DNA from 4 places in the Pseudoalteromonas sp. NZS100_1 genome. Region 1 is predicted to be linked to each of the others. Evidence: predicted binding sites of a transcription regulator. Region 1 holds the regulator's gene; each other region holds the start of a gene.
What was found. Region 1 encodes ArgR, which controls arginine synthesis, uptake and breakdown. Its sites were predicted from a motif close to ANTGAATANNTATTCANT; they were not measured.

Region 1 (5,552 bases):
GCAGGTTTAATTGAAGCTAAGCAAGGGTCTATTTTTATAGACGGTAAATTAGTGAGTGATGAGCAATCGTTTGTCTCGCCTGAGCACCGAAACATCGGCATGATGTTTCAAGACTATGCGTTGTTTCCGCATTTGACGGTGGCAAATAATATCGCATTTGGGCTTAGTAAAATGAGTAAAGCTCAAAAGCAGCAACGCGTAGATGAAATGCTTAAGCTGGTACATTTAATTGGCTGTGCCGACAGGTTTCCGCATCAGTTATCGGGTGGTCAACAACAACGTGTAGCTATTGCTCGCGCATTAGCTTATAAGCCTAGTCTATTGCTACTAGATGAACCTTTTTCAAATATTGATACACAAGTACGCTTTGAATTAATTGCCGATATACGTCGAATTATTAAAGCAACTCAAGTATCTGCTGTGTTTGTTACACACTCAAAAGAAGAGGCGTTTGCCTTTTCAGATACACTTGCCATTATGCATCGCGGTAAAATTGAGCAACAAGGCACGCCTGAGCAGCTTTTTGCAGATCCATGTTCAAAGGAGGTTGCAGAGTTTCTGGGTCAAGGCATATACTTGAGCGCAGAAGTATTAACAGCAACTGAATACAAAACACCATTTGGTTTAGTCGAATCTTATGTTGAGAGTAAGCATGACGTAAGCGTAGGGCTTATATATGTACGTCCCCATCAAATAGAATTAGTGGCAGATAACCAAAGTGACAAATTCAGCAAGCGAGCTACAATCATAAGTCGTCGCTTTATTGGTTCGGCGTATGTTTATTCACTTGTTATTGATAAACAAGAAATTGAAGTTGCTGCACAATATGGCCAGTCATTTGAAAATAATGAACAGGTTATAATAAAAATAAAACCTCACACGGTGAATTTTTTCGAATCGTAATTAATTTGTTATTCGCTGTGTTTTTATCTGTAAAACTAAGGAATAACAATGGCGCAAGCGCAATCAGGGATTTGTGCTGAAGCAAACTTACACGGTTTGCACTTATTTTTTAATGTGTTTGATGGTCAAGATGAATCACTTCGCGCAAAGTTAAAACAAGTAAGCGCTATTGAAGAAGAATTTAGCGATCAATTTTCAGAATCAATGCTCTCTTGCATGGTTGCTATTGGTGCGCAATATTGGCCGCATATCCTCCCTGAATACATCCCAAGCGAATTACAGAGCTTTCCTAATATAAACCATAGCGATCATCAAATGAGCGTACAACCGTGCGATTTATTTGTGCAAATTCGCTCTGACCGTGAAGACGTTAACCATTTATTTGCGCTGCAAATTTTAAAACTATTTGCCCCCGATGTTGAGCTGGTGGAGCAAATTCGTAATTTTCGCTTTTTAGATGGTCGTGATTTTAATGGTTTTATTTATGGTGGCGACACCGCACATGGAAGAAAAAAGCGCGCTACGGCTTTAATTAGTAACCCTGGCAATTTTGAAGATCAGGGGAGTTATATTCATGTACAGCGTTATAAGCATGATTTAACTATGTGGCAGCACTTATCATTGAGCGAGCAAGAACAAATAATGGGACGTACGCGCCTTGATAACACGCTAATTACCCCTGCGATTGAAACCAGCCATGCTTCACGTAGTGAGCTAAAAGACGAAGACGGACAACCGCTATTATTAAATCAGAGCATGCCTTATGGCGATGTGTATGAGCAGGGAATGTTATCAATTTCATGCGCTTGTACGGGCACCGCATTTGAAAAAGTACTTAATAGTCGTTTAGGGGAAGGGGATTGTTACGACCACTGGCTTGATTTTACTCAAGCCGATATGGGTTCTGCTTTCTTTGCGCCTTCAGTCGGGTTTTTAAAACAAATTTAGTTTGCTATTAAACCGTATCAAATAAAATGCGAACACGTTCAAGTGTTACATCTATTTCAGATATTTTAGCAGGAGCGATAAAAATAGTATCGTCGCCTGCAATTGTTCCTAGTACGCCATCTGCTTTACCTAATGAATCTAATAAACGCGCAATAAGCTGAGCAGCACCTGGACTGGTACGAATAATGATCATCATTTCGTTGTGCATAATGTCGATTACTAATTGGCGTAATGGGCTTTTAGCCGTAGGTACACCCATTTCAGCTGGTAAGCAGTAAACCATTTCTTGTTTGGCGTTACGTGTGCGTACAGCACCAAATTTACTTAGCATGCGCGATACTTTACTTTGGCTTATATTGTCAAAGCCTTGATCTTTTAATGCATCAACTATTTCGCCTTGAGAGCCAAAATTTTCTTCTTTTAATAGTGATTTAAATGCTTTTACCAGTGCTTCTTGTTTATCTTGTGGTTGCATAGTCTTTATTCGTTTTTGTTATTTATGCCGCAAATTCTACACAAAAATGAATAATTATGCAGCAGTTGTTTAGTTAACTTGCCAGTTTGATGCGTTAAATCACAAAAGTTTACGACTATGGTCGAAAATATACTTGAAATAGACAGGATAAATTTGTTTTTAGTCGCTAATTTCATTATCTTAAGAGCCACAAATGTTTCCTACCTCAAATTACGGAGAATTCCAATGAAAGTTGCTGTATTAGGTGCTGCAGGCGGTATCGGCCAAGCGTTGTCTTTATTATTAAAAACAGGCTTACCAGCTGGCTCTGAATTATCACTTTATGATGTTGCACCAGTAGTACCAGGTGTTGCGGTTGACCTTTCTCACATCCCAACAGATGTTAAAGTAGCAGGCTTTGGCGCAGACGAATTAAACAAAGCGCTTGAAGGCTCTGACATCGTTCTTATCCCAGCGGGTATGCCACGTAAACCAGGTATGGATCGTGCTGATTTATTTAATGTAAATGCTGGTATCATCAAAACTTTAGCAGAAGGCATTGTTGCTAGCTGTCCTAAAGCGTTAGTAGGTATTATTACTAACCCAGTAAATGGCACAGTTCCAATCGTTGCTGAAGTATTCAAAAAAGCAGGTACTTACGACGCTAAACGCGTATTCGGTATTACTACGCTTGACGTTATTCGTTCAGAAGCATTTGTTGCTGAACTTAAAGGCGTAGACGTAGCAACTGTGAAAGTACCAGTAATTGGTGGTCACTCAGGCACAACTATTCTTCCTCTACTTTCTCAAGTTGAAGGTGTTTCTTTCACTGATGAAGAAGTTGCTGCACTTACTCCACGTATCCAAAATGCGGGTACTGAAGTTGTAAATGCTAAAGCAGGCGGTGGTTCAGCTACGCTATCTATGGGGGCTGCTGCAGCTCGTTTTTGTATGTCTTTAGTTAAAGGCCTACAGGGTGAAGAAGTTGTAGATTACGCTTACGTTGCTGTTGAAAATGGCGATGCAGAGTACTTTGCACATCCAGTACGTTTAGGTAAAAACGGCGTAGAAGAAATTCTTTCTTACGGCGAACTAAGCGCATTTGAAACAAAAGCAAAAAATGACATGCTTGAAACACTGAAAAAAGACATCAAAGAAGGTGTTGATTTCATGGCGTAATAGCCAAAGTAGAATAACAAAAAAGCCTGCATTTGCAGGCTTTTTTATTGCTCAGAATTAATTTCACACTGTGTAACTAGTTAAAACTAGTGGTCGCGGTCAACCGCAATACGAGCAAGGCTTATGAGTGCTTGCTTATAGTCAGACTCAGCTAAAAAGTCTAAACACGCAATAGCTTTGTCAGCTTCAAGCTCTGCTTTTTGCATTGTAAATTCAAGCGCATTAGTTTGCTTTAGTGCCGATAGAATGTCTTCTAAATGCTCCATACCATTACTGTGCTCTATTGCATCACGAATAAGCTGCGTTTGCTGCTCGCTACCATGTTGCATAGCATAAATAAGTGGAAGCGTTGGTTTGCCTTCAGCTAAATCATCACCAATGTTTTTACCCAACTGCTCAGCATCTGCATTGTAATCGAGTACATCGTCTACTAGCTGAAACGCAGTACCTAAATGCATACCATATAGGTTTAGTGCATCGAGAGTAGTTTGGTCTTGCTCAGTAATAATGGCAGCAAGGCCTGTCGCTGCTTCAAACAACTTAGCTGTTTTAGAGTAAATAACCTGCATATAACTGGCTTCGGTTGTATCTGGGTCGTTGCAGTTCATTAACTGCAATACTTCACCTTCAGCAATAATGTTTGTTGCATCGGCAAGTACTTGCATAACCTGCATTTTTCCAAGGCCAACCATAAGCTGAAATGAACGAGTGTAAATAAAGTCACCAACCAATACGCTAGCAGCATTACCAAATTCAGCATTTGCTGTAGGTGTGCCACGTCGTAAGTTTGATTCATCTACAACATCGTCATGCAATAGCGTTGCTGTATGAATAAACTCAACAATTGTTGCAAGTGTTATGTGATCTTTACCCTGATAACCGAGCGCTTTGGCTGCTAAAATCGCCAGCATTGGACGAACGCGTTTGCCGCCACTGCTAACTATATATAAACCAAGCTGATTAACTAACGCCACATCTGAGCGCATTTGCGCATGTATAAGTTGATTGACGTCATTCATATCGCTTTCGATTAACGCCTGGATAGCTTTTATATCCATTGATCTCCGAGCCAATTTTTATGTGTGAACGGCGCAGATTGTACAACAAAAAATGCACTAGCTCGATATTTTGTGACGATTGATTGAAAAAACACTATTAAAGTACTTAATTTAGACTGAATTAGCCAAGATAACTGATTAATTGATAATCAATATACAGTTTATGGTGTGCTTAGATATTAAGCTGTGAGGGTCATATTTGAGTACATTAATTTATTTCGACTAAGAGTTAAAAAGCGCTTGGCAAAAGGGCTAATTAATATAAAATGGGGTAAATATTGAATTGCTCTCAAAGCAGCTACTTTTTATTCATTTTAATTACAAAATAGGCTTGCTAGTTATTTCGCGTTAGCGTAAACTTCGCGCCCTATCGAAGAATATTTTAGTTGCGCCGATTTGAGGGTGCACAGACGGAGTTAATTATGTACGCGGTTTTCCAAAGTGGTGGTAAACAGCATCGTGTGACTGAAGGTCAAACGATTCGTCTTGAAAAATTAGACGTTGAAACTGGTGCGGCAGTAGAATTTGATTCAGTACTTTTAGTTGCTGATGGTGAGAAAATCGAGATCGGTGTACCGTTCGTAAACGGTGGCAAGATAACAGCTGAGGTTGTTTCACATGGTCGCGGTGAGAAGATTAAGGTTGTTAAATTTAGACGCCGTAAGCATTCTCGTAAGCAAATGGGCCATCGTCAATGGTTCACTGAAGTTAAAATCACTAGCATTAGCGCTTAATTAGAGGTACTTAGAAATGGCACATAAAAAAGCAGCTGGTAGTACTCGTAACGGTCGCGATTCAGAAAGCAAACGCCTAGGTGTTAAGCGTTTTGGTGGCGAATCAGTTCTAGCGGGTAGCATCATTGTTCGTCAGCGTGGAACTCGTTTCCACCCTGGTACTAACGTAGGTATCGGTAAAGACCACACTATCTTCGCAAAAGCAGATGGTAAAGTTCAGTTTGAACAAAAAGGTCCTTTAAACCGTAAATACGTAACTATCGTAACTGAGTAATC
Region 2 (5,552 bases), on a different contig from region 1:
CGATACGTTTTTTAATATTGTGGGTGGCCTAAGAATTGATGAAACAGAAACTTGTATTGATTTAGCATTAGTAACCGCGTTACTTAGCAGCTTAAATGAATTTGTTGTGCCACGTACCACGTGTATTATGGGCGAACTCAGCTTAAACGGCGATGTACGCCCAATTGATAGTGGTGTGCCACGTGTTAAAGAAGCAGCACAACATGGTTTTACAGAAATATATATTCCATTTCGTAATTACCATAAGTCGATGGAAGGGCTGGGCGCTAAAATTACCCCAGTTAAAACAGTACATGAGTTGCTTAGTTTAATTAATTAATACTTACGGGTGTTAATGTGTAATGTTACTCTTAATAAAACTCGGTTTACACAAAGAATAGAATAAGGAAATAACATGAAAAAGTTAGTAATAGTTGCAGCGATTGTAGCTGCGGGCGTTGGTGGCGTGAGCTATGCAAATTATGTAGCTACACAAGAAGTGCGTGCAGAAGTAGATAAGCAACTTGCTTTAGTAAGCGAGCAAACTGGCGCTACATTTAAATACGCTGGTTTATCGGCAAGTGTTATTTCAAAAAGCGTAGAAATAACAAATATGGAAGTAATAAGCCCAGAGGGCGACAATGTTGCTAATATTCAAAGCATTGAAATAACAGGTTACGAGCCAGATAAAATATCACCGCATACATCATTTGATGTAAAAAGCTTTCAGTTTGATAAAGATTTTGTTTCAAAATTACCTGCTGATACAAACGAAATGCTCGCGTCGGCAAGTTACGACTTACATTCATCACTTGATTACGATGAAGAGTCTGGCAATAGTGATGTAGTCGTTAAGCTTGATGCAAAAGACATTGTTAGTTTTAATATGGATATGGGCTTGGCTAATTCAAAAGCATTAATGGATGCTTCATTAGCGATTAGTAAAGCGCAGCAAGAAGCGGGTAACCAGCCACTTACTTATGAGCAAGAGTTACAGCAGCAAACACTTGTTATGCAAGCAATGAGTAAGTTAGAGCCGCGCAATGTTAGCTTTGCCTTAAATAACCAAGGTAAGTTAAAAGACTTACTATCAAGTGAGCTTGAAAAGCAAGGCATGACGCTAGAGCAAATGGAAATGATGTTAGAGCAGCAGTTACAACAGGCTCCTGTAACTGAAAATATTGCAGAGGCTTTAACTAGCTTTGCTAAAGGTTTAAATTCATTCAGTGTGTCTGCAAAGCTACCTGAAGGTAAAACTATGATGGAAATTAACCAACAAGTTATGATGCTAATAGGGCAACCTGAAGAGCTAGTTAAGTTTATTAACTTAGAAGTTAAAGGTGATTAAGCCTTAGTTTTGTATTAATAAAGGCGCCAATTGGCGCCTTTATTATTTTGTGTTGTTATAAGCAGTTAGTAACTCTGATTGCTAAAGCAGTTTGCTTTTATGATATTGGTGATTATTTGTTGTGATGGTTTTATTTTTTCCATCGCTAAAAACTCATCAGGCTGATGCGCTTGGTTAATTGAGCCTGGGCCCATTACGATTGTTTCACAACCGAGTTGTTGGATAAACGGCGCTTCAGTGCAATAATTTACCGCGACCGCTTTCTGCCCCGCTATTTTTTCAGCCATTTTAACTAAAGCACTGTCGGTGCTACCACTAAATGCCGGGATTGGTTCATGTAAATCAATAACGCTCACCGCATTTGGGTATTGCTGATTTATCTCTTTTGTTGCATCAAGCACTAATGCTTGTAGTTCTTGTACACTTAAACCTGGTAATGGGCGCATATCTATATGCATTTCACAGCAACCACAAATTCTATTCGCATTATCGCCACCATGAATATTACCTAAGTTTAATGTTGGATAAGGAATTTCAAAGTGATTTATTGAATACTTATGCTTTAATTGCTCTTTTAAGATCATCAATTTTGTAATCACTTTATGCATTACTTCAATGGCGTTAAGGCCACGTTCGGGATCTGAGCTATGCCCAGAGCGACCAACCACTCTTATTGCTGTACTCATATGGCCCTTGTGCATAAATACTGGCGTCATATCAGTAGGTTCGCCAATTATACAGCGTGCAGGTTTTAAATTAGGGTGCTTACATATTTGCTGTGCACCTGCCATAGTTGTTTCTTCATCAGCAGTGGCGAGTATTAAAATAGGTTGAGTTTGCTGCTTTTCATCAAGTTCACTAATCGCTTGTAATACAAAAGCAAAAAATCCTTTCATATCAATGCTTCCCAGCCCATACAATTTATTGTCTAGTTCGGTAAGTTTAAACGGATTGTGGTTCCAGCGGCTGTCATCAAAAGGCACTGTATCTGTGTGGCCCGCAAGCATTAACCCGCCATCGCCTTTTCCACGCTTTGCTAATAAATTAAAGCGGCCTTTACCTCCTTCTAATTCAATAATTTCACACGTAAAACCGAGTGTTTCGCACCACCTAGCAAGGAGTTCAATTACGTTTTTATTGCTCATACACAAGCTGTCTTCAATTGCACTAATAGAAGGGGCTGCAATCAATTGTTGATACATAGAAATAAACGAAGGCAAAGGCATAAAAAAATCCAAAATTATTATTCAATTTAATTGCATAACAATATAAAAGTATTTATGATGAATATCAATTCACTTTTTAAGCATAAATATATTAAAGTAAAGCTATGAAAATAATGCGACGATAATCTACAAATTCATTAAATTAAGTCTTAATTTAGCGTCTTAGCTAGTTTAAGCGAACAACATATATATTTAGCAGTAAATTTAAAAATAACGAGTAATCAATGAATGTAGTTATTATTGGCGCAAGCGGTTATAGCGGCGCAGAGTTAGCAAGCTTAGTTGCTAATCATCCAAACCTTACCTTAACAGGCTGTTATGTATCTGAGGGTAGCTTAGATAAAAATAAATTACTAAGTGATTTATACCCAGAGCACCTTGGCTTACTAGATTGTCCTTTACTTCCTCTTAGTGCATCAGCTTTTGATGACATTCAAAGTGATGCTGACTATGTGTGTTTATGTACCGATCACAAAGTAAGTGTTGATTTAGCGCCTCAATTTTTAGCTATGGGTAAAAAAGTATTTGATTTATCTGGTGGCTATCGCCTAGCAAATAATGATGATTACGTTACTTATTATGGTTTTGAGCATCAACACCCAGAGCTTTTAAATGAAGCGGCTTACGGTTTAGCAGAGTGGAACAGTGATGCTATCGCTAACGCAAAGCTAATTGCTGTTGCAGGCTGTTACCCAACAGCGGCGCTCAATGCACTTAAACCGCTTAAACAAGCAGGCTTATTGAGCAGCGAAAGTATTATCATTAATGCCGTTTCGGGTGTTACGGGTGCCGGGCGTAAAGCGAGTGTAGGAACACATTTTTGTGAGGTATCGCTTGCACCTTATGGTTTGTTTAACCATCGCCACGGTCCTGAAATTGAACAACACCTTGGCCACAAAGTATTATTTACACCGCATCTAGGTAGCTTTGCGCGCGGTATTTTAGAAACTATTTATGTACAACTTAAGCCTGGCGTTACCAAGGAAAACGTTGCATCGGCTTATCAAGTGCTTGCTAACGAACCATTAATTCGTTTGTTAGGCGATAAAATACCTTCAATTAAAGGTGTTGCTAAGCAACCATTTGTTGATATTGGTTGGCAGCAACAAGGCACGCAGTTAATTGTAATGTCTGCCATTGATAACTTATTAAAAGGCGCTGCTGGACAAGCTTTGCAGTGTATTAATATTTCTATGAATTTAGATCACACTACGGGCTTAAAAGGAGCGTTTTAAATGAGTAAAAAAACGTGGGTTATTAAACTCGGTGGTGCAGTACTTAATACAGAAAATGCAGCAAAAGCGTTATTTGATGTGCTAAGCGAGCAAAAAAATGATGAGTTTGTCATTGTTCATGGCGGTGGCTCTTTAGTAGATACATGGCTAAAGCAAGCGGGTTTTGCTAGTGCTAAACACCAAGGTTTACGTATTAGTCCAGCAGAGCAAATGCCTTATATAGTAGGTGCGCTTGCAGGTTGCGCTAATAAACAATTAATGACTCAAGCTATAAGCGCAGGGCATAAGCCTGTCGGCTTAAGTCTTTTTGAGGCGGGTGTGACTGCAACCCAAAAATTAAAAGCGCTTTGCTTAGTGGGTAAATGCACAAGTAACGACGATTCTATCATCAATGATTTACTTAGAATTTCTCGTTTACCTATTGTTAGCTCTATCGGCTTTGATGAACAAGGCTTGTGGTACAACGTAAATGCAGATGAAGCTGCAGCGGCTATTGCCAGTAATTTAAATGCAGAACTAATTTTTATGACGGATGTAGAAGCGGTACTTGACGCAAATAAACAACCGTTACATCAACTTGACACAAAACACATTGATACTTTAATTACAGATGGAGTAATTGTGGGCGGGATGGAGGTCAAAGTTAAGACCAGCCTTCACGCTGCCCAACATTTACGACGCGGTGTGTATATTTCCAGCTGGCAAAAGCCAGAAAATTTAACTGCTCTGCTGCAAGGTGAGCATGTCGGAACGAAGATTACACCATAGGTTTATTATGTTTGAGAATTTTTTAACAGGTTTAGAATTAGACCAAAAAGGCGCACTTAATTTATTAAAGTTAGCGCAAGATATAAAAGCAAAGCCAGAAAAATACAGCCAAGTATTATCGGGTAAATCAATCGTAACATTGTTTGAAAAGCAAAGTTTACGTACACGTTTATCGTTTGATATAGGTATTAATCGCCTTGGTGGTCATGCTGTTTATTTAGATCAGCAAAATGGCGCTATGGGTGCACGTGAATCAATTAAAGATTTTGCACTTAATATTTCTACTTGGGCTGATGGTATTGTGGCGCGTGTAAATCAGCACAGCACATTAACTACGTTAGGTGAATATTCATCGGTACCGGTAGTTAATAGCTTGTGTGACTTGTACCACCCTTGCCAAGCACTTGCTGATTTTTTAACACTCCAAGAAGTACATGGCGATGTGAGTCAGCTTAAAGTAGCTTACTTAGGTGAGGGCAATAACGTGACTCATTCATTGATGTTACTTGCCGCAACGCTAGGTACTGACTTTGTTGCTGTAACACCAAAAGGGTGTTCGCCAGATTCACAAATACTTAAAAAAGCAGAGCAAATTGCAGCAATGAATGGCGCATCAGTCATGGTGAGCGATAGAGTTGAAGCTGCGGTTGGTGCAAACGTTGTATACGCAGATACATGGGTATCAATGGGTGATACAACGCCGCTTGAGCAAGTAAAAGAAAAATACATGCCTTATCAATTAAACCAGGCATTGCTAGATCAAACAGGTGCGACTACGGTATTACATTGCCAACCGGCACACCGTGAATTTGAAATTACCTCTGAGGTAATGGATGGTCCAGCATCAAAAATCATTCAACAAGCAGAGAATCGCATGCATGCGCAAAATGCTCTGCTAGTTACATTACTAAATCCAAATTTTGTTAAGGAACACCTATGAGTTCAATTAAAAAAGTCGTTTTAGCCTATTCTGGTGGTCTTGATACGTCGGCTATC
Region 3 (5,552 bases), on a different contig from region 1:
CTTACCGTCACTGTTACCGGCATATACACCTTCATCAACAAACTGATGTTTTTGTAAACTAGCCTCAATTTGATTAGCCACAATCGGCATATCAAGTGCATGCTGTAAGAAATTCATTTGATGTTGCTGCATATTCGATACTGCAAAATTGCGCACTTTACCGCTTTCTTTTAAGCAACTAAATATGCGAGCAATTTCGTTAGCTTCCATGAGTGGATCAGGACGATGTAGCATAAGTACGTCTAAATAGTCTGTATTTAATCGCTTCAAGGATGCTTCAACTGATTGCTCAATCCACTTTGATGAAAAATCATAGCGCTTTGGCCCTAAGTCATCTTCAAAACGAATCCCACACTTAGATTGAATATACATGTGCTCTCTAAGCTCTGGTCGCTCGCTTAATGCTTTACCAAAAACCTGCTCCGCTTTACCAAAAGTATAAATATCAGCATGGTCAAAAAAGTTAATGCCACCTTCAATAGCGTTATCTATGCATTCATGAGTTTGCTTAACATGTGCATCAGTGATTGCGTCTTTATTCCAACCGCCTCCCAGACCCATGCATCCGAATACAAGTTTACTAACATGAGGTAAGTGCTTTGCTAAAGGTGTGTGAAGCATGGTAACTATCCTTAAAGTTTTGAAGAATAGTCACTGTAAACAAAAAAGCTTTATCTAGCTACAAATTAGGCACAAAAAAAAGCGCAGTAAACTGCGCTTAATAGTTAATCTATTTTAAATTACATTTTTAGCCAACAAGTGCTAATAAAATACCCGCAGCAACTGCACTACCAAGTACACCCGCTACGTTGGGTCCCATAGCATGCATAAGTAAAAAGTTATGTGGGTTGCTTTCAAGGCCCACTTTATTAACTACTCGTGCCGCCATTGGCACAGCCGATACACCTGCTGCCCCAATTAATGGGTTTATAGGTGTTTTAGATATGCGGTTAAGTCCTTTTGCCATAAATACGCCAGATGCAGTACCAATTGCAAAAGCCAGTGCGCCAAGCACTAAAATACCAATCGTCTCAACAGTTAAAAACTTATCTGCAGCAAGCTTTGAACCTACAGCTAAACCTAAAAATATAGTTGTAACATTGATGATTTCGTTTTGAGCACTGTTACTTAATCTATCAACAACACCCGACTCTCGCATTAAGTTACCTAAACAAAACATACCTACAAGCGGTATAGCAGCCGGTAAAAACATAGCCGTTAAACTAAGCACCATAAGAGGGAAAATAATCTTTTCCTTTTTAGATACTTTGCGAAGCTCTGGCATCTTAATTTTACGTTCTTCTGGGGTTGTTAACGCACGCATAATTGGCGGTTGAATAATTGGTACTAATGCCATATATGAGTATGCTGCTACCGCTATTGCACCAAGTAAATCAGGAGCCAGTTTTGACGCTAAAAATATTGCTGTTGGCCCATCTGCACCACCAATAATTGCAATAGCCGATGCGTCCTGTAGAGTAAACTCAAAGCCTGGCACATAGTTAAGTAATATTGCGCCAAACAGTGTAGCAAAAATACCAAACTGTGCAGCCGCACCTAATAACAACATACGTGGGTTTGCAATAAGCGCGCTAAAGTCGGTCAGCGCCCCTACTCCCATAAATATTAATAACGGAAAAATCCCCGTATCAATACCCACGTAATAAACGTAATACAAAAGCCCACCTGGGTCTGACAAACCTGCCACTGGTACATTTGTTAAAATTGCACCAAAACCAATTGGTAATAATAATAGTGGTTCAAAGCCTTTAGCTATCGCTAAAAACAGTAATAAACACCCTACCGCAATCATAATTAACGATGGGATTGTAAAGTTAGCAATGCCGGTCGCATTCCAGAGGTTTAAAATACCGTCCATCCTCTATTTGCTCCTAAGCTAATGCAATCATAGCGTCGCCGGTAGTTACGGCATCGCCTTCACCAACCAACACTTCGGCAATAGTTCCGGTATGCATTGCGCGTATTTCGGTTTCCATTTTCATGGCTTCCATAATAATCACTACATCACCTTCGTTAACAACTTGCCCAGCTTTTACCTTAATCTTAAAAATATTACCGGCTAAAGGTGCGTTAAGTGTTTCACCTGATGCAACTGAAGCAGACTGAGGAATGTGCTCAGAGTCTTTTAATGTTACTTCTTTTAGCTCACCACCTTGCGCCACTACTACGTCGTAAACTTTACCATCTACTTTTACGCTGTATTGCTCAGCTTTAACGCTGTTATTATTTGATCCTGATTTTGGTGCTGCCTTATTGCTCTTATCTTCAACGGTAGGAATAGGCTCAAATGCATCAGGGTTATTACGATTTTTAATAAATTTCAAACCAACCTGCGGAAATAATGCATAAGTTAGTACGTCATCAATTTGCTCATCAGCAAGTGTTAAACCTTGCTCTTGTGCTTCTTTTAATAATTCAGCTTCAAGCGTTGCAAGCTCTGGTGCAATGTTATCTGCAGGGCGACAAGTAATAACCTCTGCTCCATCAAGCACACGCTCTTGTAGCTCTTTATTCATTGGTGCTGGTGTTAAGCCATATTCACCTTTTAATACGCCAGCAGTTTCTTTAGTAATTGTTTTATAACGCTCACCGGTTAGCACATTAAGTACTGCTTGAGTGCCTACAATTTGCGACGTGGGTGTTACTAAAGGTAAAAAACCAAGATCTTCACGTACCCGTGGGATCTCAAGCAAAACTTCATTAAGCTTATCTGCCGCGCCTTGCTCTTTAAGTTGGTTTTCCATGTTTGTAAGCATGCCACCAGGTACTTGAGCTAGTAAAATACGACCATCAACCCCTTTTAAGCTACCTTCAAATGCCGCATATTTTTTACGTACATCTCTAAAGTAAGCAGCAATTTCTTCTAGATGATTTAAATCAAGGTCAGTATCGCGCTCAGTTCCTTCAACTATCGATACAATAGTTTCAGTTGCTGTGTGTCCGTAAGTCATACTCATAGATGAAATAGCGGTATCAAGCATATCAATGCCTGCATCAATCGCTTTTTGATAAGTCGCAGTACTTAAACCAGTTGTAGCGTGGCACTGCATAGCAATAGGAACCGACACGGTTTCCTTAAGTGCTTTAATTAGTTTTTCAGCATCGTACGGCTTTAATAAACCCGCCATATCTTTAATACAAATTGAGTGACAGCCTAAATCTTCTAATTGCTTAGCAAGAGTCAGCCACATATCAAGCGTATGAACAGGACTTACCGTGTACGAAATAGTACCTTGAGCATGTGCGCCTACTTTTATAGCCGCTTTAATCGCTGTTTCTAGGTTACGTACATCGTTCATTGCATCGAAAATACGAAATACGTCAACGCCATTTTTATGTGCGCGTTCTACAAACTTTTCAACTACATCATCAGCGTAATGGCGGTAGCCTAATAGGTTTTGACCGCGTAATAGCATTTGCTGTTTAGTATTAGGCATCGCTTTTTTAAGCGCACGAATACGCTCCCAAGGATCTTCGCCTAAATAACGAATACACGAATCAAATGTAGCACCGCCCCACGATTCAATAGACCAATAACCTGCATCATCTAGCTTGCTAGCAATAGGTAGCATATCGTCTAGGCGCATACGTGTTGCGAGCAATGATTGGTGCGCATCGCGTAATACCAATTCTGTTAATTTTAATTTAGCCATGTGTGTGCCCCTTATTTATTATTTGATTTGTACTGAGCAATGGCAGCACTAATAGCAGCGATGTGCTCATTAGGCACACCTTGAGATTTAAAAGACGGTGATTTAGCTGGTGATGCCTCTGGTTCGCTATAGCGCGTCACCAAATTAGACATAAGCGTTACTGCACCAATTAATATCGACAGAAATACAAACACCCCAACCATACCAGTTAGCATTAAGCTACCAGCCGTTGTGAGTAGAGCACCTATATCCATTTTTCTCCCCCTTGAAACCCATATCGAAAATAAAAAATCGATTTAATTAAATATTTATTCACTGGATAATAACAAAACTAGTCGCTTTGTCTACATCTTGTAAATTGGTAAAACCAATTAAACTATAAACAACATAACACTCAACAATTTTACATGCCATAACTCAGCAATCATGCGCCCTACAATACATACAGAAAATAACGACTATAGCTAATAGTTATATGGAAGTTGTTAATTAACTATTCAACTTAATAAAAATAACCACCAAATTTTATAATAAGTACAAAAACACACATCAATTGTTAATTGGTCTTACCAAAAATATTATTTTTAGTGAATATTTACCGGTAACTTGTAACAGTGTGAATAACTTACATAATAAAGCGTAAAAATTACTAACTAACTAATAACTAAAAACACAGTTAAAAACCATAACTAGCTGATATAAAACAAAAATAAACTTTGGCATATAACTGGCATTAGTTATTGTGAGCAAATTTGATAACCAAGGAGAAAACAATGTTACGCTGGACAATTACATTTTTAGTTATTGCTTTAATCGCTGCAGTGTTAGGTTTTGGTGGCATCGCAGGTGCCGCAGCTGGTATAGCAAAAATTATATTTTTTATCTTTTTAGTACTTTTAGTGATTTCATTAGTCTCAGGTGCACTACGTGGTAAATCACCCAGGTAGATAAAGCATTCAACTAACAAACACTAAAATTTAATTAATACTTACAAGGAATTACATTATGAATTCAACAACTGTAAAAGCAGCACTAATCGGTCTATTCGCAAGTTTCTTTATCATGGGTTGTGAAGACAATCATGCAGAAGACGCAGGCGAACGTATTGACGAAGCAGTAACTGACGTGCAAAACAAAGTAGAAGATGCATGTGAAAATGTTAAAGAAGGCGTAAACGCTGAAGAAACTAACTGTTAATTCTTCTTGTAACGCTAAAAAACGGCCTTAGGGCCGTTTTTTTGTGTCTGTAATAAAATCACTGACTATAAAGCTGCTCATTTAGCGGTTAGCTTGTTAAAATAAAAAAAACGATATTTAAAGCAAGGCAATATGGCATTTACAACAACCTACACACTAGATAAACCTTACTTTTACGAGTGCTTTGACGAGTCACTCCCCTACAGTAAGCGCGCCAAACCTAAGTACTTTTTACTTGTACTCCTCGTTGCGCTTGGTTTATTTGGCATTTATGTTTTAAACGATCATTACTTAGGATCGTTTATGATCATGCTAGGTGTACTAGAGTGCGTCGCTTTTTACTATCGCAGACCTTGGTGGGTAACCAGACAAATGCTCAGCAGAGCGTCAGGCTCTGAGGTAACACTTACCTTTGATGAAGAAGGCATTAAGTCGGCTAATCATTACAAAAGTTTTGAGCTAACTTGGCAAAACATAAGCGAAGTAATAGATACTCAGCAAGGTATTATTATTAAAAATAAAAGCGGAATGCAGTACATTTCAAAACAAATACTAACCCCTGAAATACTCGCTTTTATAAACAAAAAAGCCACTCAGTGAGTTAACACCATTCAGTTAAGCATGTTTTGACTTAATGGTGTACCGAGTTTTTGATATTCGAACGGTCCTACTTTTGGGCCG
Region 4 (5,552 bases), on a different contig from region 1:
GTATTTAGCTCTGCCCAAAACTGGATCCATACTTGCTCAGATTGCAGTTTATCTGCAAAGGTTGGTGTGTTTTCGTGTTTCCATCCATTGCTATTGCCCCAACTTACGAGCTCTTTTGCCTTTATTAAGCTAAAGGGCATAAATAATTCTTCTACTTGATTAAATGCACCGTTATTTAAATCATAATATTTAATATTGAGAGGCCAATGGTTAATAACACCAACTACTTGATAGCTTGCATCATCTAAGTAAATCAGTTCTCCGACGGAGTTTTGTCCTGCAAATAGTTTATCGTTTATCTCTTGGGTAATAACAACCACAGGTGCGGCTGAGTTTTCTTGCTCTTTGCTCCAAGCCCCTCCGTATAGAAATGACAAATTAAACATGCTAAAAAAGTCAGGCGTTGTCATGCGAGCATTACCTATAAAAGGTTTTATTTTGTCGGAGTCTAAATAAACTGAAAAGCCGGTACGCATCATAGCCACTTTTTTCTCTGACGTGGGTGCGTTTAATAAGTTCTCTGCATCTTGATAGGTCAATTGCAGTGGCATGTTATCTTCTGTCCACCACGTACTACCATCGTCCATTGTTTGTAATTGCACACTGTAAAGTTGGCTGCTTTTTTCTGGAATAGGATCGGCCGACATCATGTGATAAACACTAAGGCTGGTCATTGTTATGCCTATACCTATCGCAATGGCAAGTACCATTAAAAAGCTAACCAATGGGGTGCGCTTGAAGCTGCGCCAACTTAAATCTAAATAATGAATAAACATTAGTTAAACCCCCGATGCTGTTTTTATAGTTTGCGCGCCCTGATAAAGCGTAAAGTCGGCAAGTTGTCCATCAACTACTTGAATATTACGCGGAGCACGGCGGGCTAATTCGCTATCATGAGTTACCATTACAATAGTGGCACCGTCGCGATTGATTTGTTCAAGTAACTCCATAACTTGGCGAGCCATTAAGCTGTCAAGGTTACCTGTTGGCTCATCGGCAAGTAAAAAACGAGGTTCACCAGCAAGCGCACGGGCTATTGCCACACGTTGTTGCTGGCCACCAGAGAGTTGTTGAGGTAAGTGTTTAGCGCGAGATGCTAAACCAACTTGTTCAAGGCATTGCTCAATTCGACGTTTTCGCTCATTTGCTTTAATCCCTCTGTAGCGAAGAGGAACTTCTATGTTTTCATATAAATTTAAATCGGGGATCAAATTAAAGCCTTGGAATATAAAGCCAATTTTTTGATTACGTAAATCAGCACGTTGGTTATCGTTTAGGCTGCCAACATTAACGCCATCCAGCAGGTATTCACCTTCGTTAAAAGGCTCGAGCATACCTGCAATATTTAAAAAGGTTGTTTTTCCTGAGCCGCTAGGACCAGTAACAGCAATAAATTCGCCTTCGTTTACTTGCAGATTAAAATCTCGAAGCGCATGGGTTTGTACCATTTCTGTTTGGTATACTTTACTTACATTGTTCATTTGTAACATCGTTGTTCCTAATTATTTTTAGCGTTGGTTGAGAACGTCTGTTTAATTTAATAAAATCGTGTTGGCTTGCTTAAAGTCGCTGTAGCTTGAAATAATAATTTCATCGTTTTCTTTTAGTCCACTTAAAAGCTCAACCGCATTAATGCTGGTGGCGCCTATTGTAATAGGTATACGCTTTGCGATATTGCCATCGACTTTATAAGCTATAATTCCGCCTTGCTGCATAAATGCACCACGCTTTACTTGCATTACACCTTCTCGGTTGTCGAGTAAAATACGTGCAGTTAAGCGTTGGTTCTGACGAATGTTGTTAGTAACACCTTTAAACCGGACGCGTGCTGTTACTTCACGATTATTAACTTCTGGTGATATGGCGGATAAATTCCCCATCACTGTTTCATTGCCTAACTTAAGCTCTACTTCCATACCGAGCCCTAATTCGTTTGCGTAACTTTCAGGAACTTGGAGTTCGGCTTCAAAATTACTTAAGTCGACGAGAGTCATAAGAGGTTGGCTTTGCGTCACTGCGGCTTTTTGTTGCACTAATAGGTTACCCACGATCCCTGTAACGGTAGCCTTAATAGATAGGTTGCTTACTTTTCGGATTAAGTCATCAACAATAAGTTGTTGGCGGGTCACATCACTTTTAGCAGCTTGTAGTTCAAAAGCGAGCGTGTCTTTGGCAAGCAATACCTCTTGCTGCGCATGCTTATAGGAGAGCTTAGCTCGGGATAAATCATCAACTGCTTTTTCTAGATCAATTTGGCTAATTAAGTGCTTTTGTATTGATAACTGTGCGCGACGATTTTCGCGCTCAGCGGCGTTAAGCTCAACTTGCGCCATATCGAGTGTTTTATTTAAAGTGAGTGTTTGGCGTCTTGCTTGCAAATGCTGCCTTTGCTGCTCGCCTTCAAGTCTTTTAAGTACAGACTCCTGTTGCTTTAATTCATTAGTTAACTCAGGGCTTTGCAGCAGGGCAAGTGTGTTGCCTTGCTTTACTGTATCGCCGGCCTTTACTTTTAAATCTATAAATCCCCGTTCTGGACTGTAGATTTTAGGAGCATTAGCAGCAACAATTTTACCACTGGCGGCAATGTCTCGAATGAGCGCTTTAACATGTACTTTTGCAATCTGTACTTTTGAGCGGCTAATAGAGCTTTTAGCGCTATGGCTCGTTAAAAAAATATAAGCAATTGCAGAGACCACAATGAAAACAATCGCAGTGATTATCGCGTATTTTTTATAGCTTATAGGTGCCTTTACTTGTATGTCTTGTGCGCTGGTATCTTTAATCATTTAATTTCCCCTAAATTGCTTTTATGTATTTTTCGCACAGCAGTAATAAAGCTGCTGTGCAAATAGCGGCAATAGGAGAGAGTAAAAATAAGCTTAGAGTAAACATAGTAATTCCAATTAGCGATTATATATAAAGCTATACGATTAATATGCCAACTATTATCTTATTGATATTTAAGTGATTTTATTTTTTTTGTTATTGAAATTCATGTCCGCGGACAGTTTATGTGTCCGCATCGGACATAGTTTTAAATAAAAATTCACTATTAACGTACAAAAAATGACATGAACTTTCATAACTATACTAATGAGCAGCAATAATCGGGGATGTTAAGCCATTAAAGTAATGAAATAGCATAAAACTATCTAAATGTTAACTGAATAGCCCCTCTAGTGCTGAATACTTATTCACTTTCGGTTGCCTTTACGTTTACGTAAGCTGGCACGCTGAATGCTTGTGTTTTTTACAATATGTTAAACTTGACACCAGTGTCATGAAAAAATAGTGGTTAAAATAACGCTAAATGTTAAAAATAATGATAAAAAGAAATCTTGCTATGAAGTGAGAAATATTCAAGAATGTGAATATGTATTCAAAGTGCTATTGACTCTATTTAAGATAGAGGCTAGTTTTGTCCGTCTGTTAGCAAATCGTCGAGCAGTTCATCCACGCTAACAGTGCAGCAAGGGGAGGGGTCTATGTTATACGACTCAAAGTTAGAAAAAGAAAATTGTGGCTTTGGCTTAATAGCTCAAGTTAATGGTCAAGCTAGTCATAGGCTTATTCGTACTGCTATTACGGGGCTTGATCGCATGCAGCACCGTGGTGGTATATCTGCCGATGGTAAAACAGGTGATGGCTGTGGTTTATTATTACAAAAACCAGATAGCTTTTTCCGTGCTATTGCTAGTGAACATAACTGGCACTTAGGCAAAAACTACGCAGTGGGTATGATATTTTTAAATTCAGACCCTGTTTTAGCGCAAGCTGCAAAACAAATACTTAGCGAAGAATTAGAAAAAGAAACGTTAAATATTTTAGGTTGGCGCGTTGTGCCAACCGACCCATCAATGCTCGGTCCTATTGCTGTACAGCAATTACCAGGTTTTGAACAAATTTTTGTTAGCGCGCCAGAAGGTTGGCGTTCTAAAGACTTAGAGCGTCGCTTATATGTAGCACGCCGCCGCGCTGAAAAGCGCATTGTTGATGACGAAGCTTTCTATATCGCAAGTCTATCTGGTTTGGTAACTATCTATAAAGGCTTAATGATGCCTGCAGATTTACCAAATTTTTACCTAGATTTAGCTGATATTCGTATGACGAGTGCGATTTGTGTTTTCCATCAGCGCTTTTCTACTAATACTCAGCCGCGTTGGCCTTTAGCTCAACCTTTCCGCTATTTAGCACACAATGGTGAAATTAATACTATTGAAGGTAACCGCCAGTGGGCACGCGCACGTTCATACAAGTTTGCGTCACCGCTTATTCCTGATTTACAAAGCGCAGCGCCGTTTGTAAACGAAACCGGTTCTGATTCATCAAGCCTAGATAATATGCTTGAGCTATTTTTAGCTGGTGGCATGGATTTATTCCGCGCTATGCGTATGCTCGTACCACCTGCATGGCAGAAAAACCGTGCAATGGACGACGATTTACGTGCATTTTACGACTTTAACTCTATGCATATGGAACCATGGGATGGCCCGGCAGGTATTGTTATGTCGGATGGTCGTTTTGCGGCTTGTAACCTTGACCGTAATGGACTTCGCCCAGCGCGTTATGTAATTACACAAGATGGCTTTATTACGCTTGCATCAGAAGTGGGTATTTGGGATTACACTGCCGATGAAGTAGTTGAAAAAGGCCGTGTTGGTCCAGGTGAATTATTAGTTATTGATACTAAGCTTGGCAAAATTTGGCACTCAGATGAAATCGATCAAGATTTAAAGTCTCGCCATCCTTACAAGTCATGGCTTGAGGAGAACGTTAAGCGTTTAGTTCCATTTGAAGAGCTTACTGAGCAAGACGCCGGTAATCGCTCATTTGATGACGAAACGTTAGTTAAATATCAAAAAATGTTTGGTTATACCAACGAAGAGCTTGATAGCGTTATTCGTGTAATGGGTGAAAACGGCCAAGAAGCAACCGGCTCAATGGGTGATGACACGCCATTTGCTGTGCTTAGTGAAGGGCATCGCTCGCTGTATGATTATTTCCGCCAAAAATTTGCGCAAGTAACAAATCCACCTATCGATCCACTGCGTGAAAACCATGTAATGTCGCTTGCGACATGTATTGGTAGCGAGCAAAACGTATTTAACGAAACTACAGGCCACGCTAAGCGGCTACAGTTTGATACGCCAATTTTAATGTACGCAGACATGCAGCAGCTATTAAATGCTGATGAAGCGCATTACAGCTACTGTAAAATTGATATTACCTACACAGTTGAAGAAGGTTTAGAAAATGCGGTAACGCGTATTTGTGACCAAGCACAAGAAAAAGCAGCCGCTGGTTGTATCATGCTTATTTTAACTGACCGTAACTTTAATGAAGCAAATTTGCCGATTCCAGCAGCTATGGCTGTAGGTGCGGTACAAAAACGTTTAGTTGATAACAATCTTCGCTGTGAATCAAACATTATCATTGAAACCGGTAGCGTGCGTGATGCGCATCAGTTTGCTGTGTTATTAGGCTTTGGTGCTACGGCAATTTATCCATACCTTGCGTATGAATCGTTAGTTGCGATGAGCGACAGCAAAATT

Region 2: the regulator ArgR is predicted to act here: its motif matches at 2,610-2,627, upstream of argC (N-acetyl-gamma-glutamyl-phosphate reductase).
Region 3: the regulator ArgR is predicted to act here: its motif matches at 3,974-3,991, upstream of I6F66_RS19070 (OadG family protein).
Region 4: the regulator ArgR is predicted to act here: its motif matches at 3,367-3,384, upstream of gltB (glutamate synthase large subunit).

The regions. Positions count from the first base shown of each region.
Region 1 covers NZ_JADYXN010000010.1:69,309-74,860, reverse strand. Annotated here, with positions in the region: gene I6F66_RS09020 (ABC transporter ATP-binding protein) at 1-903, shown strand, start outside; gene I6F66_RS09015 (Dyp-type peroxidase) at 952-1,851, shown strand; gene argR (transcriptional regulator ArgR) at 1,859-2,326, opposite strand; gene mdh (malate dehydrogenase) at 2,552-3,484, shown strand; gene ispB (octaprenyl diphosphate synthase) at 3,571-4,542, opposite strand; gene rplU (50S ribosomal protein L21) at 4,965-5,276, shown strand; gene rpmA (50S ribosomal protein L27) at 5,293-5,550, shown strand.
Region 2 covers NZ_JADYXN010000001.1:294,846-300,397, reverse strand. Annotated here, with positions in the region: gene radA (DNA repair protein RadA) at 1-319, shown strand, start outside; gene I6F66_RS01340 (hypothetical protein) at 395-1,327, shown strand; gene argE (acetylornithine deacetylase) at 1,393-2,553, opposite strand; gene argC (N-acetyl-gamma-glutamyl-phosphate reductase) at 2,778-3,788, shown strand; gene argB (acetylglutamate kinase) at 3,789-4,556, shown strand; gene I6F66_RS01320 (ornithine carbamoyltransferase) at 4,564-5,496, shown strand; gene I6F66_RS01315 (argininosuccinate synthase) at 5,493-5,552, shown strand, end outside.
Region 3 covers NZ_JADYXN010000042.1:52-5,603, reverse strand. Annotated here, with positions in the region: gene I6F66_RS19085 (aldo/keto reductase family oxidoreductase) at 1-621, opposite strand, end outside; gene I6F66_RS19080 (sodium ion-translocating decarboxylase subunit beta) at 749-1,879, opposite strand; gene oadA (sodium-extruding oxaloacetate decarboxylase subunit alpha) at 1,893-3,674, opposite strand; gene I6F66_RS19070 (OadG family protein) at 3,686-3,928, opposite strand; gene I6F66_RS19065 (DUF1328 domain-containing protein) at 4,448-4,621, shown strand; gene I6F66_RS19060 (hypothetical protein) at 4,680-4,871, shown strand; gene I6F66_RS19055 (YcxB family protein) at 5,004-5,471, shown strand.
Region 4 covers NZ_JADYXN010000003.1:204,905-210,456, forward strand. Annotated here, with positions in the region: gene I6F66_RS03470 (ABC transporter permease) at 1-776, opposite strand, end outside; gene I6F66_RS03475 (ABC transporter ATP-binding protein) at 780-1,490, opposite strand; gene I6F66_RS03480 (efflux RND transporter periplasmic adaptor subunit) at 1,533-2,786, opposite strand; gene gltB (glutamate synthase large subunit) at 3,486-5,552, shown strand, end outside.